One region of the Paraburkholderia unamae genome, then DNA from elsewhere that is predicted to be linked to it. Evidence: predicted binding sites of a transcription regulator. Region 1 holds the regulator's gene; each other region holds the start of a gene.
What was found. Region 1 encodes LexA, which represses DNA repair genes until DNA is damaged. Its sites were predicted from a motif close to ACTGTATNNNNATACAGT; they were not measured.
Positions count from the first base shown of each region.

Region 2: dinB (DNA polymerase IV) is a predicted target of LexA. The motif match lies at 3,559-3,576, and genes of this name have one in related genera.
Region 3: imuA (translesion DNA synthesis-associated protein ImuA) is a predicted target of LexA. The motif match lies at 1,883-1,900, and genes of this name have one in related genera.

Region 1 is NZ_QEOB01000027.1:86,511-91,076, reverse strand. Features, by position in the region: gene C7402_RS38390 (universal stress protein) at 1-362, shown strand, start outside; gene C7402_RS38385 (DUF2939 domain-containing protein) at 479-1,153, opposite strand; gene C7402_RS38380 (hypothetical protein) at 1,301-1,678, opposite strand; gene lexA (transcriptional repressor LexA) at 1,722-2,372, opposite strand; gene C7402_RS38370 (sulfate ABC transporter substrate-binding protein) at 2,645-3,706, shown strand; gene cysT (sulfate ABC transporter permease subunit CysT) at 3,869-4,566, shown strand, end outside.
Region 2 is NZ_QEOB01000002.1:193,627-198,192, forward strand. Features, by position in the region: gene C7402_RS04800 (LysR family transcriptional regulator) at 1-433, shown strand, start outside; gene C7402_RS04805 (hypothetical protein) at 470-901, shown strand; gene C7402_RS04810 (pyridoxal-phosphate-dependent aminotransferase family protein) at 1,181-2,308, shown strand; gene dinB (DNA polymerase IV) at 2,335-3,489, opposite strand; gene C7402_RS04820 (DUF2471 family protein) at 3,670-3,957, shown strand; gene C7402_RS46760 (hypothetical protein) at 4,038-4,205, opposite strand.
Region 3 is NZ_QEOB01000006.1:85,956-90,521, reverse strand. Features, by position in the region: gene C7402_RS14160 (NAD(P)/FAD-dependent oxidoreductase) at 121-1,743, shown strand; gene imuA (translesion DNA synthesis-associated protein ImuA) at 1,984-2,838, shown strand; gene C7402_RS14150 (Y-family DNA polymerase) at 2,738-4,375, shown strand; partial or broken gene C7402_RS14145 (PHP domain-containing protein) at 4,420-4,566, shown strand, end outside.

The DNA of each region.
Region 1 (4,566 bases):
TGCTCTCGGTCGTCGACATGCGCTCGACCATTGCCCAGAGCGCCGGCCTGCTCACCGATGTGGCCTGCGGCCGCTTTGAGGAAACGGCCCGCGAAATCCTTCAGGAGGGCGTTGACTGGCTGACCGAGCGTGGCGTGCACGCCCAGGGGCATTTCGCGTTCGGGCATCCGATCGACGAAATTGCGAACCTGGCCAACGAGCTCCAGGTCGACCTCGTGGTCGTGGGACATCGCTGCCGCACCGGGCTCTCGCGCTGGTGGATGGGCGCGGGCAATACGCCGCTGCTCGACCGCGTGTCGTGCAGCATTCTGGTGGCGTGCTCGTCGGCCGCCGAGGAAAAGCAGCAAGCCGCCGCAGCCTAGCGCGCGGAAAACCTGGAAAGCGCGAGCACGGGCCCGGACGATCGGGAGATCGGCGGGCCCGCCAGGCGCGAACCGGCCCGGCGGCGCATCACATGCGTGCCGGTCCGTGGTTCAGGTCAGTTCGGGTTCGGGGCGTTGCCCTCGTTCAACTCGACCGACGCGAGCTTCCACGAGAAGAGTCCATGACGCTGCAAGATGGCGGCATAGTGCTCGCCCGTGGCGCTGCGATCCCACGTGAGCGCGAACTCGTTGAGGCTGCGATAACCCGCCGTGGTGACCGGCCGCGCTTCGGGCGCGGGATTGCCTGAAGCCGCCTGGGCGGGTGGGGAGGCCGGGGCGGCTGCGGAAGCGGGGGCCGACTGCGAACCCGCCTCCTGCGGCGGCGGCGCGTGAGGACGCTCGCCGGGCTTGCCCGTGGGCGGCATGCCGCTCAGTAGCGCGGCGACGCCCTCCGGCGTGGCATAGGCATCCACGAGCGGCCCGATCAGCGCCGCACCGATCACGGCGCCGAGAATCAGCAGCGGATTGCTGCTGTGCTCCGCATGAATGCGCTCTCGCAGCATTTCGCCAACCTGCTGCTTGAGGCTCACGCGCAGCGCCGGGTAATCGACGTACTGATTGAGCGTGGCGGCGTCGCGCGCGTCGGCAGCAGCCTTCATGCGATTCACCGCGATATAGGGCGACGCGTAGGCGTAGCCGAGCGCGGCCACAAACACGGCAACCGCGACCGTGATGGCGACGGGCTTCTTCCAGTCTCGGGATTTACGTGGGGGCGTCAGGGATTCCGTCATCAAATTCGGACAAATCGTTCAAACACGGTGTTGACCGCAATCCGGCGAAAACGATCCCCGACACTGCCCCTTTTTACGTCAGAAAGGCCTTGGTGCCGCTTGTGGCCCCTTGTTGCCGCTTATTGCATTGTGGCGCCGGGTGAGCGCTTATTTCGCGAGCGCCCCAGGCAGATCGCTTTGCTGCTCGGCGATGCAGCGGTCGATTGCGCGGCATACGGCGTCCACCGTACCGACCAGGATGAGCCGCGACGGGCCTTGGTAGACGCGCACGGGCGCCCGGCGCATGGGCTGCTCGGTGTTGATCGTGCTGTTGAGCGAGACGCGCGCGAACGCCGGTTGCGCCGAGGGCAGCGCGGGCAGGTCGGCCGCACTGGCCGCCACCATCTCGGGGGTGTCTTCGAAGAGCGAGCCGTTCAGTGCGGCAGTTGTGGCGCGCACTTCGCGAACCGCGCACGAGGCGACTCCACGCAGGTGGCGCAGACGGCCGAATTGACGGAAGGGCAGCAAGCGGGCAAGGCGTTCCATGGCTCTCTCCAGAGAATGCGCGCAGGGCGCGCAAGCGGATTTATCAGAATTCGGTAGGGCGAATCAGGCCGACTGCAATGCCTTCCAGCGCGAAATCCGCGCTGCCGGCCTCGACGAAAATGTTCTCGTAGTCGGGGTTCTCGGCGATCAGCTCGACGCCGTTCGGGCGGCGCTTCAGGCGTTTGACGGTGACGTCGTCGCCCAGACGCGCCACGATGATCTGGCCGTCCTTCGCCTCGCTTTTCTTCTGCACGGCGAGCAGGTCGCCGTCGAATATGCCGGCGTCGCGCATGGAGAGGCCGCGCACCTTCAGGAGATAGTCCGGCCGGCTCGAGAAGAGCGCCGGGTCGCACATGTAGTTCTGCGAGATGTGCTCCTGCGCGAGGATCGGGCTGCCCGCCGCGACCCGGCCGACGAGCGGCAGCGAGAGCTGCATGATGCTGGCGTGCGGCAGCGTGAACTGGTGCGGCAGGTCGTCGGGCCCCGGCATGAGGCGGATGCCGCGCGAGGCGCCCGCAGCCAGTTCGATCACGCCCTTGCGCGCCAGTGCGCGCAGGTGCTCCTCGGCCGAGTTGGCCGAGCTGAAGCCGAGTTCCGCCGCGATTTCGGCGCGTGTGGGCGGGAAGCCCGTGCGCTCGATCGCCCGGCGAACCAGATCGAAAACCTGCTGCTGTCGTGCGGTGAGTTTGGTCATGGCGCCACTGTATGTTTGAACAGGTAACTGTATTTTTATACAGTATTCGCCGCTTTTCAAGTGTTACTTGAAGTTCGTCATCCGGGCGTTGCCATGACGCCGTTTTCCCGCGTTGACACGGACGAAATCGTGCTGTGACAGCGACTTCCTCTGTCCTTACCACTTTTGCGTATTAAAGAATGAAGAAACATTATTTTTAATGATGTAAGCGGATCGCTAGACTGGCCTCCATCGATAGCTGAAAACCACACACGAGAACGGAGAACAGATAGATGGGCACGACCAATACGGGGCGCGGGGGCTGGCTGAAGACGCTGGCGGCAAAACTGGTGATCGGCGTGGCGCCTCTCGCGGCGTCGTTCGCAGGCATCGCGGCGATGGCGCCCGCAACGGCTCACGCGGATACGTCGCTGCTCAACGTCTCCTACGATCCGACCCGCGAGCTGTACCAGGACATCAACGAGGCCTTCATCAAGCAGTGGAAGGCCAAAACGGGCGAAACGCTCACCATCAAGCAGTCGCACGGCGGCTCGGGCGCGCAGGCGCGCTCGGTGCTTGACGGCCTGCAAGCCGATGTCGTGACGCTGGCGCTCGCCTGGGACATCGACGCGCTCGCCAACAAGGGCATCGTCGCGAAGGACTGGCAAAAGCGCCTGCCCGACAACGCGTCGCCGTACACGTCGACCATCGTGTTCCTCGTGCGCAAGGGCAACCCCAAGCACATCAAGGACTGGGACGACCTGACCAAGCCGGGCGTGTCGATCGTCACGCCGAATCCGAAGACCTCGGGTGGCGCGCGCTGGAACTATCTCGCGGCGTGGGCGTATGCGCTGCACCAGCCGGGCGGCAACGAGCAGAAGGCGAAGGAGTTCGTCACGAAGCTCTACAAGAATGCGGGCGTGCTCGATTCGGGCGCGCGCGGCGCGACGACGAGCTTCGTGCAGCGCGATATCGGCGACGTGCTGATCGCATGGGAAAACGAAGCGTTCCTCTCGCTCAAGGAGTTCGGCCCGGAGAAGTTCGAGATCGTGGTGCCTTCGGTGAGCATTCTGGCTGAGCCGCCGGTCGCCGTGGTGGACAAGGTCGTCGACAAGAAGGGCACGCGCAAGCAGGCCGAAGCGTACTTGCAGTTCCTCTATAGCGAAGAGGGCCAGGAGATCGCGGCGAAGAACTTCTACCGTCCGCGTTCGAACAAGGTGCCGGCTGCGCTCACCGCGAAGTTTCCGAAGCTGAAGCTCTATACGGTGGACGACACGTTCGGCGGCTGGACCAACGCGCAGAAGACGCATTTCGCAGATGGCGGCGTGTTCGACTCGATCTACCAGCCGCAGTAAGGCACGCAGTTAGGCACGCAGTTAGGCAGACAGCATCGAATGCAGTACCGGTCGGGATCCGGCAACAATCCGACCGCATAACAATGAAGCGCGCCCAAGGGCGCGCTTTTCGGCGCCGCTCCGGAGCACAGGAAGCGCGCAACCCATGTCTGGACGATGAGCATGACGACGTTTCAATCGACGTTTCGATTACGCAAGCCCAGCGCGCTGCCGGGCTTCGGCATAACGCTCGGCATCACGGTGGCTTACCTGAGCCTCGTGGTGCTCATTCCGCTTGCCGCCACCTTCCTCAAGACGGCCACGCTCGACTGGAGCCAGTTCGTGCGTGCCGTGTGGTCGCCGCGCGTGATCGCGTCGTACCGGCTCACGTTCACGGCGGCGCTCGGCGCGGCGCTGATCAACGCGGCGTTCGGTTTCCTGCTCGCGTGGGTGCTGGTGCGCTACACGTTCCCGTTCAAGCGCGTGATCGACGCGCTCGTCGACCTGCCGTTCGCGCTGCCCACCTCCGTGGCTGGCATTTCGCTGGCCGCAGTGTATGCGGGCAATGGCTGGATCGGCCAGTACCTGCAACCGCTCGGCTTGAAGGTCGCGTTCACGCCGCTCGGCGTGCTCGTCGCGCTGACGTTCATCGGCTTGCCGTTTGTCGTGCGCACGGTGCAGCCTGTGCTCGAGGACTTCGAGCGCGAGCAGGAAGAGGCCGCCGCGTGCCTGGGCGCCTCGCGCTGGCTCACGTTCCGCCGCGTGGTGCTGCCCTCGGTGCTGCCGGCGCTCCTCACCGGCTTCGCGCTCGCGTTCGCGCGCGCGCTGGGCGAGTACGGATCGGTCATCTTCATCGCCGGCAATGTGCCGATGAAGTCGGA
Region 2 (4,566 bases), on a different contig from region 1:
TGAGAGCACCGACTGGTTCTCCGACGATTACGTGGTGATCGCGAGCAAACGGCATCCGTCGATCCGGCGCGCGCCGACCCTGGCGCAGTATCTCGCTGCGCGGCACGTGGTGGTGACGCCGTGGAATGAGACGCGCGGTTCGATCGATCTCGTGCTCGAGCGTCTCGGTGTGACGCGGGAGGTGGCCGTGCAGTTGCCGAGCGTGCTCGCTGCACCGTTCATCATTGCTCACACGGATCTGCTGATGACCGTTCCGCAGCATGCGGCGCTGATCTTGCAGAAAGCCGCGCCCGTCACGATTTTTCCGGCGCCATTCGCGGTGCCGCAATACACGCTGAAGATCTATCAGCACACGCGGCATGTTGGCACCGCTGCTCACACCTGGTTGCGCGATCAATTGCTGCGTTCCGTGCCGGAATCGAAGCCGCGTTGAGGGGCGCTATGCTGTACGTTTGCGCAGGAGGCATACATGGCAGAAGCATGGCAATTCCAGATCCGCATCACCGTCGCGCCCGACCTGGCCGAGGCGTTGCGCGCGCACGCTCAGGACGAGCGGCGCGACGTGATCGAAGCGGTCCTGCGCGAGCGCAACGCCACGTTGACGTGTCAGTTCGATGCCTTCGCCGGCTATGTCGAAGAGGCGGAGCGCATGGGCCGGGACCGGTATCCGCTGTATCAATGGACGAAGGATACGATCGCTAACCCCGAGAAAAAGGCGAAGTATCTGAAGTCGTATGCGGTGTACGTGGGCGGCGAACCGGTCTACGACAAGGACATCGCCGACTGGCTGTACGCTCGGCTCACGGCGCTCGCCGATCAGGCAGGGATCGAAAGCGTGAACCGGTTCGATACGAACCCGGCCAATAATCCGCAACCTCCGCAACCGCCCGCGCGGCAATGAGGTGGGCGGGCTCCGTTTTGCTCCCGCCCTGATCCGCACTCAGGCTGTTGCGTCGCACAACCGCCATGCGCCGGTTGAATCCGCCGGTGTTCCGTTTGGCGACCACGCAACTGTGTGCGTGCGCCGGATGCCTCACGAAAATATGCGCCAGGCCACCGGCGGCTTTCGTTAGAATCGGCTTTCGTCGAGGAAAAAGCCTGTTTGGATCACAGCGGTATTGAATCGCAAATACGGCTCACATTAACGGCTCACATTAATCATCCTTTACCGGAGGCGAGCGTGCCAGGTTTACTTCCCAATGTCGACCCCGAGGGACTCCTCGAATATTCAGTGGTTTATACCGACCGCTCGATCAATCACATGTCGCAGCGCTTTCAGGGCGTGATGCGCGACATCTCCAGCTCCCTGAAAAAAGTCTACAACGCGAAGGCGGTCGCCGTCGTGCCGGGCAGCGGGACATTCGGCATGGAAGCCGTCGCCCGGCAGTTCGCGACGAACAAGAAGTGTCTGGTTATCCGCAATGGCTGGTTCAGTTTCCGCTGGTCGCAGATTTTCGACATGGGCGGTATTCCGTCCGAATCGATCGTGTTGAAGGCGCGTCCGGTCGAACAAGGCAGGCAGGCCGCGTATGCGCCGCCGCCGATCGAAGAAGTGGTTGCCGCGATCAAGGAACACAAGCCGGACCTGGTCTTTGCGCCGCATGTCGAAACCGCCTCGGGCATGATGCTGCCCGACGCGTATTTGCGCGCGGTGGGCGACGCCGTGCATGCCGTTGGCGGCATGTTCGTGCTGGACTGCATTGCGTCCGGCACGATCTGGGTCAACATGGAGGCCAGCGGCGTGGATGTCCTGATCAGCGCGCCGCAAAAGGGGTGGAGCGCGTCGCCGTGCTGCGGCCTGGTCATGCTCGGCGCGCTCGCCCGCGAACGGATCGACGCCACGACGAGCACCAGCTTTGCGTGCGACCTGCGCAAGTGGCTTCAGATCATGGAAGCCTATGAGAACGGCGGCTTCGCGTACCACGCCACGATGCCCACCGACAGCCTCGCGACGCTGCGCAACGTGATGAAGGAAACCGAGGCATACGGCTTCGACAAGGTGCAAGCGGAGCAATTCGAACTCGGCAAGCGCATTCGCGCACTGCTGGTTGCCAAGGGTTTCCGAAGCGTGGCGGCCGAAGGTTTTCAGGCACCGGGCGTCGTGGTCAGCTACACCGACGACGACGGCATACGATCGGGCAAGAAGTTCGCCGACGAGGGATTGCAGATCGCGGCCGGTGTTCCCCTCCAATGCGACGAGCCTGAAGATTTCAAAACCTTCCGCCTCGGGTTATTCGGCCTGGACAAACTGCACGACATCGAAGGGACGGTCGCCAGGTTCGCCAAGGCACTGGACCGCATTAGCTAGCCGCAACGCGCAAGCATCGACAGACGTTAGTAATCGAAAGGCAGTTCGCCTTGCGTCGGCGCCGCCGCGGATACGCCATCCGCGGCGCGCTCTAGCGAGCCAATGCGCACACCGATGAGACGGATGCGCCGATCCAGTGAGACCCGCTTCAGGCATTCGCCAACCGCTCGCCGAATTGCGGCTGCATCCGCCACCGGTTCGGGCAGCGAGAGGTCGCGAGTGACGATCTTGAAGTCGGCGAACTTGATTTTCAGGCCTACCGTGCGGCCGCGATATCCTTTGCGGTGAAGGTCCTCGGTGACTCTTTCGCAAAGGCGTGTGAGCGCGGGCGTGAGCGTGGCGCGGTCGCGGACCACATGCATGTCGCGCTCGAACGTGGTTTCGCGACTCATGGACTTCGGCTCCGAGGACACCACCACGGCGCGATCGTCGAGCCCTTGCGCGATTCTGGCCAGCCACGCAGCGTAGGTGCGCCCAAAGTGCTCCTGCAAGAGCCCGAGGTCCGCCGCGGCCAGCTCGCCGATCGTTGTGATGCCTATGCTTGCCAGGCGGTCGTTTGCACGCGGCCCGATGCCGTTCACTTTCTTCGCCGGCAGCGGCCAGATGCGCGACTCGAGGTCGGCCATCGTGAGCAGCGTGAGACCGTTGGGCTTGTCCAGCTCCGAGCCGATTTTCGCGAGCAGCTTGTTTGGCGCGATGGCGATGGAGCAGGTGAGATTGGTCGCCTCGTGCACGGCCGCCTTGATCCGGGCTCCGAGTTCGCCGGATTCACCATCGACGTTCGTGAGGTCGATGTATATCTCGTCGATGCCCCGGTCTTCGATCTGGTCCGTGAACGTGTGAACCGCATCCTTGAAGAGTCGCGAATAGCGCCGGTACGAATCGAAATCCGTGGGCAGGAGAATGGCGTCGGGTGCGAGTTGCGCGGCCTTCATCATGCCCATTGCGGAGAACACGCCAAAGGCGCGCGCCTCGTAAGTGGAAGTCGTGACCACGCCCCGGCCCACATAGTCGCGCAGCCGGGCGAAGCGGCGCGTGCCGTCGGGTAAAGTCTCCGGCACCGCATTGCGTCCGCCGCCGATCACGACGGGTTGCCCTCGTAATTCTGGGTAGCGCAGCAGTTCCACGGACGCGTAAAACGCGTCCATGTCGAGATGTGCAATTCGGCGCGGTAGGTGGATGGTCACGCTGAAATGACTTTGGCGGTACGGGCGAGGCTCACGGGCGAAAATGCGCTGGCGTCGGTGAATACTGTATATTTGCACAGTATTCTACCGCATGGTCCCGGCGGTGCAGCCAACGAACTTCAGCGAAAATTCAGCGAAAACGAATCGTGGTTGGCACGTGTTACAGGAACAGCAATGGAAGATCTTTTGGCAGCGCAAGCGTGGGTTCAGATGACGACGCCCGCGGTGGTCGCGCACTATCGTTCAGCCGGTGTGCTGACTTGGAATCTGCTTCATGCCATGGAGGAAGAAGTCCTCGAATCGCTCGAGGACGAAGGGTATCCGGACTGGATTGTGGACATGCTGCGAGCGCCGCACGCTCCCGAATATCCGCACGACGACCACGCCGTATCGTTCGAGGCACACGACTTCATCCCGCCGGTTTTCGCGGCGATCGACGACGAGTGGCGCCGGGCAGATTGAAGGGGAAGGGCGAAGAAGCTTTGGCGGTCGGCCACTTCTTCGTCGAACAATCGTCCAGACTTCCGGACGCCCGCAGGAAGTCAGACGTTATATCCGGAACCGCGCATCAACTGGCGCGGGGCCTCGCCGCCCGAGCCTTGCGTGTCGAACTGCGCGCGTAGCTTTGCGTCGGCCTTGCGGGTCACGCCGCGGTGCATGGCCACAATAATCGCGAAAAAGGCGATGAGGAAGATCGGCAAGGTAAGCATCGTGCGGCTCCTGGCAGGTCAGACCGAATAGCGGTCCGGCGGCGGCCCTGCGCGGGCGCGCCGCCAATCACCATCTGTCTGCGTCGACCCCGATGACGCGCATAGCCCGGGCCTGGATGTGCCCTGCGGCAACCCGAAGTTTGGGGGACACGGCCTGGATTTGCCGTCCGCCGACCCGGACGCTCCAGCGAAAGCATCATTCCTGTTTCGCGAATGTTCGATTTCGAAGCACAACTCCGTTCGAATGATCGCTCCCACGCATCGAGGATGTGGCACCTTGAGAGGAAGGTGGCTGGCCTTTGATGGGTGAAAAAATCTAATAAAATTAAAATCAAGGCAACATTAGACGATATAAGAAATA
Region 3 (4,566 bases), on a different contig from region 1:
GCCGCCACTGGGCTTACGACAGATTGCGGGCCGTCACTGCGTGGAGCCGTCGGTGCGGGCCGTCGAGCTTATAAAATACGGATCGGCCACGATTCCCGTGGCGATCGCACCCTGGCAGCCATGTTACGTTTATCCGAAGTCAAACTCCCTCTCGACCACTCCGAAAGCGATCTTGATGCCGCGGTTCGCGAGCGCCTCGCGGACCTCGGCGTAGCGGCGGACGGACTCGTCCGTTACACCGTCTTCCGCCGTGCGCACGATGCGCGCAAGCGTTCGGACATCAAGCTGACCTATATCGTCGACGTTGAAGTCAAGGACGAGGCAGCCGTGCTCAAGCGGATCGCAGGCAAGCCGCATTGCGGGGTGACGCCTGACATGACGTACCGCTTCGTCGCGAAGGCGCCCGAGCACGCGACGCACCCGCGTCCGGTGGTGATCGGCATGGGGCCGTGCGGTCTGTTCGCGGGGCTGATCCTCGCGCAGATGGGGTTCCGCCCCATCATCCTCGAACGCGGCAAAGCCGTGCGCGAGCGCACCAAGGACACCTTTGGGCTGTGGCGCAAGTCCGTGCTCAACCCGGAATCCAACGTCCAGTTCGGCGAGGGCGGGGCCGGGACGTTCTCGGACGGCAAGCTGTACAGCCAGATCAAGGATCCGCACCACTATGGCCGCAAGGTGCTCGAGGAATTCGTCAAGGCGGGCGCACCGGAAGACATCCTGTATCTGAGCCGGCCGCACATCGGCACGTTCCGCCTCGTCAGCATGGTGGAAAAAATGCGCGCCACCATTCACGAACTGGGCGGCGAAGTGCGCTTCGAAACCCGGGTCGAAGATATCGAAATCGATCAGGGCAAGGTGCGCTCGCTCACGCTCTCGAACGGTGAAACGCTGCGCTGCGACCACGTCGTTCTGGCGGTCGGCCATAGCGCCCGCGACACTTTCCAGATGCTTCACGATCGCGGCGTGTTCATGGAAGCCAAGCCGTTTTCGCTGGGCTTTCGCATCGAACATCCGCAGGGACTGATCGACCGCAGCCGCTTCGGCAAGTTTGCGGGCCACAAGGAACTCGGCGCGGCCGACTACAAGGTGGTCCATCACGCCAATAACGGACGGGCGGTCTATAGCTTCTGCATGTGCCCGGGCGGCACGGTGGTCGCCGCGACCTCCGAACCCGGCCGCGTGGTCACCAATGGCATGAGCCAGTATTCGCGTGCCGAGCGTAACGCGAATGCGGGCATCGTGGTCGGCATCACACCGGATGATTATCCGGGCGGTCCGCTGGCGGGTATCGCATTCCAGCGCAAGTGGGAAGAGCGGGCGTTCGAACTCGGCGGCGGCAATTACCAGGCACCGGGTCAACTGGTCGGTGATTTCATTGCCGGCCGGCCGTCGACATCGCTGGGCTCCGTGGTGCCGTCGTACAAGCCGGGCGTGCACCCCACCGATCTCAGCACGGCGCTGCCCGACTACGTGATCGAAGCCATCCGTGAAGCCCTTCCCCAGATCGACAAGAAGATCGCGGGCTTCGCGATGCACGATGCGGTGCTCACGGGTGTCGAGACGCGCACGTCGTCACCGCTGCGCATTCGTCGCAAGGACGATTACCAGAGCGTGAACGTCGAAGGCCTGTATCCGGCCGGCGAAGGCGCCGGGTATGCCGGTGGCATCTATTCGGCGGCCATCGACGGCATCGAAGTGGCGCAGGCGGTGGCGCTCAATATGACGTCGGCGCACGTGTCCTGATCCTGGACAGGCGGGAAACGGCGGGCGAGATACGTCGGCGCACCCTCAGCGTGTGCGCGACTCGCCCGTCTGCGTGATCTGCAATGGATCGCCAAATGACCCTTCCCCCATTTCCCGCCTTCCTCTAATCCCATAAAATACTGTATAAATATACAGGTGGAGGCGAATCGACCTCCTTCCTGCCGATGCCCCATTTGCTTGCCGGGCAGGGCGGAGCGTTCCCATCAACCAGGCCACGACATGGCAGCAGCCCTCCAGATCACTGCGCAGCTCGCCGCGCACTTGCCCCCCCGGCTGCAAAGCCGCGTGTGGCAGGGCGACCAGCTTGCCCACGCCAGCGAGCGCACGGTGCCGAGCGGCCACGCGCCGCTCGACGCCCAGCTTCCCGGCGCCGGCTGGCCCGCGGGCAGCCTGACCGAGCTGCTCGTGGAGCAGGGCGGCGTGGGCGAGATGCGGCTTGTCGCGCCGGCGCTGCGCGCGCTCACCGCGCAAGCCGGGCGGCACGTGCTGCTCGTCGCGCCGCCGTGGCGTCCGTACGCCTGCGCGCTCAAGGCGTGGGGGCTCGCGCTCGAGCGCGTGATCTGGGTGCGCGCGGCCGAGGACGAAGCCGCCTGGGTGGCCGAGCAGGCGCTCAAGCAGGAGGGCATCGGCGCCGTGCTGCTCTGGCAGGCGAAGGCACGCGCCGATGCGTTGCGCCGCTTGCAGGTCGCCGCCCAGGATTCGCAGGCGCTCGCGTTTCTCGTGCGGCCGCTCGCCGCGCGCAACCAGTCGTCGCCGGCGCCGCTGCGCATGACCTGCTCGCCGGTGCCGCCGCCCGCCGACGCGACGCTGAACCGGCGGCAATGGATGCAGCTCGCCGCGCTCTCCGTCGATATCTTCAAGCGCCGCGGGCCGCCGCCCGCTCAACCACTTGTCATTACATTGCCGTTGCAGGACGCGGTGCTGCCCCAGCCGGATGCAGCTTCGCTCGCCATGCCGTGGCCCGGGGTCAATCATGCTGTGGATCGCCGTCACCTTGCCGCTGTTGCCGCTGGAAGCCGTCAGACCGCTGATGCCGCCGGCGGCATCAACGTCGTTCCCATCGGCTCCGTTTGAGGCCGATGCAGAGGCCGATGCTGAGGTTGATGCGGACGATGTCGATGGCCGCGCCGCGCCGCGCTGCTACGCGCTCGCCGACCACACGCGCATCCTGATCGCCGATCTCGACGCGCTGCGCTCGGGCGTCGAGCCCGGCAGCACGCGCTCGCATGCGCTCGCCCTCGCGCCGGGGCTCGTGCTGCTCGACCCCGACGCGGCGCGCGAGACCCGCGCGTTCGAGTCGCTTGCCCTCGCGCTGCTCGCCTATACGCCCAAGGTTTCGCTCGCGCAGTCGCATACGCTGCTGCTCGAAGTCGGCTCGGGCTTGCGTCTTTTCGGCGGCGTGCGCGCGCTGCTCGCCAGGGTCGCGGCGACGGTGGCCGGTTGCGGACACGTCGCGCGCATCGCCTGCGCACCCACCGCGTGGGGCGCGTGGACGCTCGCGCAGGCGCGCGCCACGCGGGCCTCGCGCCGCTGGCATGTGCTCAAGGAAACGACGCTCGAACGCGTGCTCGACGCGCTGCCGGTCACGCTCGCGCCGTTTGCCGCGCAGCACGACCACGCGCTCACGCAGATCGGCTGCGCGACGCTCGGCGACTTGCGGCGGCTGCCGCGTGACGGCATCGTGCGGCGTTTCGGCGACGGCGTGCTCGGCTGGCTCGCGCAGGCGCGCGGCGAGGCGCCCGATCCGCGCGTCTGGTTCGCAGCGCCCCCGTCGTTTCACGCATCGCTCGAATTGCAGGCGCGCGTGGAGAGCGCCGAGGCGCTGCTCTTCGCCGCGCGCCGGCTCGTGATGCAACTGGCCGGCTGGCTCGCAGCCCAGCACGCGGCGCTGAGCGGCTTCGAGCTGCGTCTGGAGCACGAGCTGGCCTCGCGTCACGCGCCGCGCACGTCGAGCCTCACGATCGCCTGGGCGGCGCCTTCGCGCGACGCCGAGCATCTGCTGTGGCTGCTGCGCGAGCGCCTGAACCAGACCGAGCTCGCCGCACCCGTGATCGGTCTTGCGCTCGTCGCCTCGCAGGTGAGCGAATATGCGGCGCCCACCGACACGCTCTTTCCGATGGCCGAGGCCGCCGAGGCGTCGCTCGGGCAACTCTTCGAGCGCATTGGCGCGCGGCTCGGCGAGCAGAACGTGCTGCAACTCTTCACCGAGGACGATCACCGGCCGGAGCTGGCGATGTCGGCGCGGCCTTATCGCGAGAGCGGCGCGAAGCGGGCGCGCAAGCCGCGCAAGGCAGCCAGACCGCAGGAAGCGTCCGGAGCGGACGCACCCGTGCAGAGCGTCTTCGATTTGCCGGAGGTGCCGCTGCCCACGCAGCCGCGCCCCGCGTGGCTGCTCGAAAAGCCGCTCAAGCTGGCGATGCGCGGCGACCGGCCCGTTTATCGACGGCCGCTCAAGACGATCACGCGCACCGAGCGCATCGAATCGGGCTGGTGGGACGGCGAGGGCGTCGGGCGCGACTACTATGTCGCCGCCGACGACCAGGGCCGCATGTTCTGGCTGTATCGCGAGCGCATTGGCGGACAGTGGTATCTGCAAGGGCTTTTCGGCTAGCGCTCGTTTTTCGGCTCGTTTGTCGTTTACCGGTTTCAGGAATCATGTCGAACAGCGGGACGGGCGCATCGTTGCCCGCGCAACCTTATTCGGGCACGCAGCTTCCTGACTATGCGGAGCTGCACTGCCTCACCAACTTCACCTTCCTGCACGGCGCGTCGCGCCCGGGCGAGCTGGTGGAGCAGGCGATC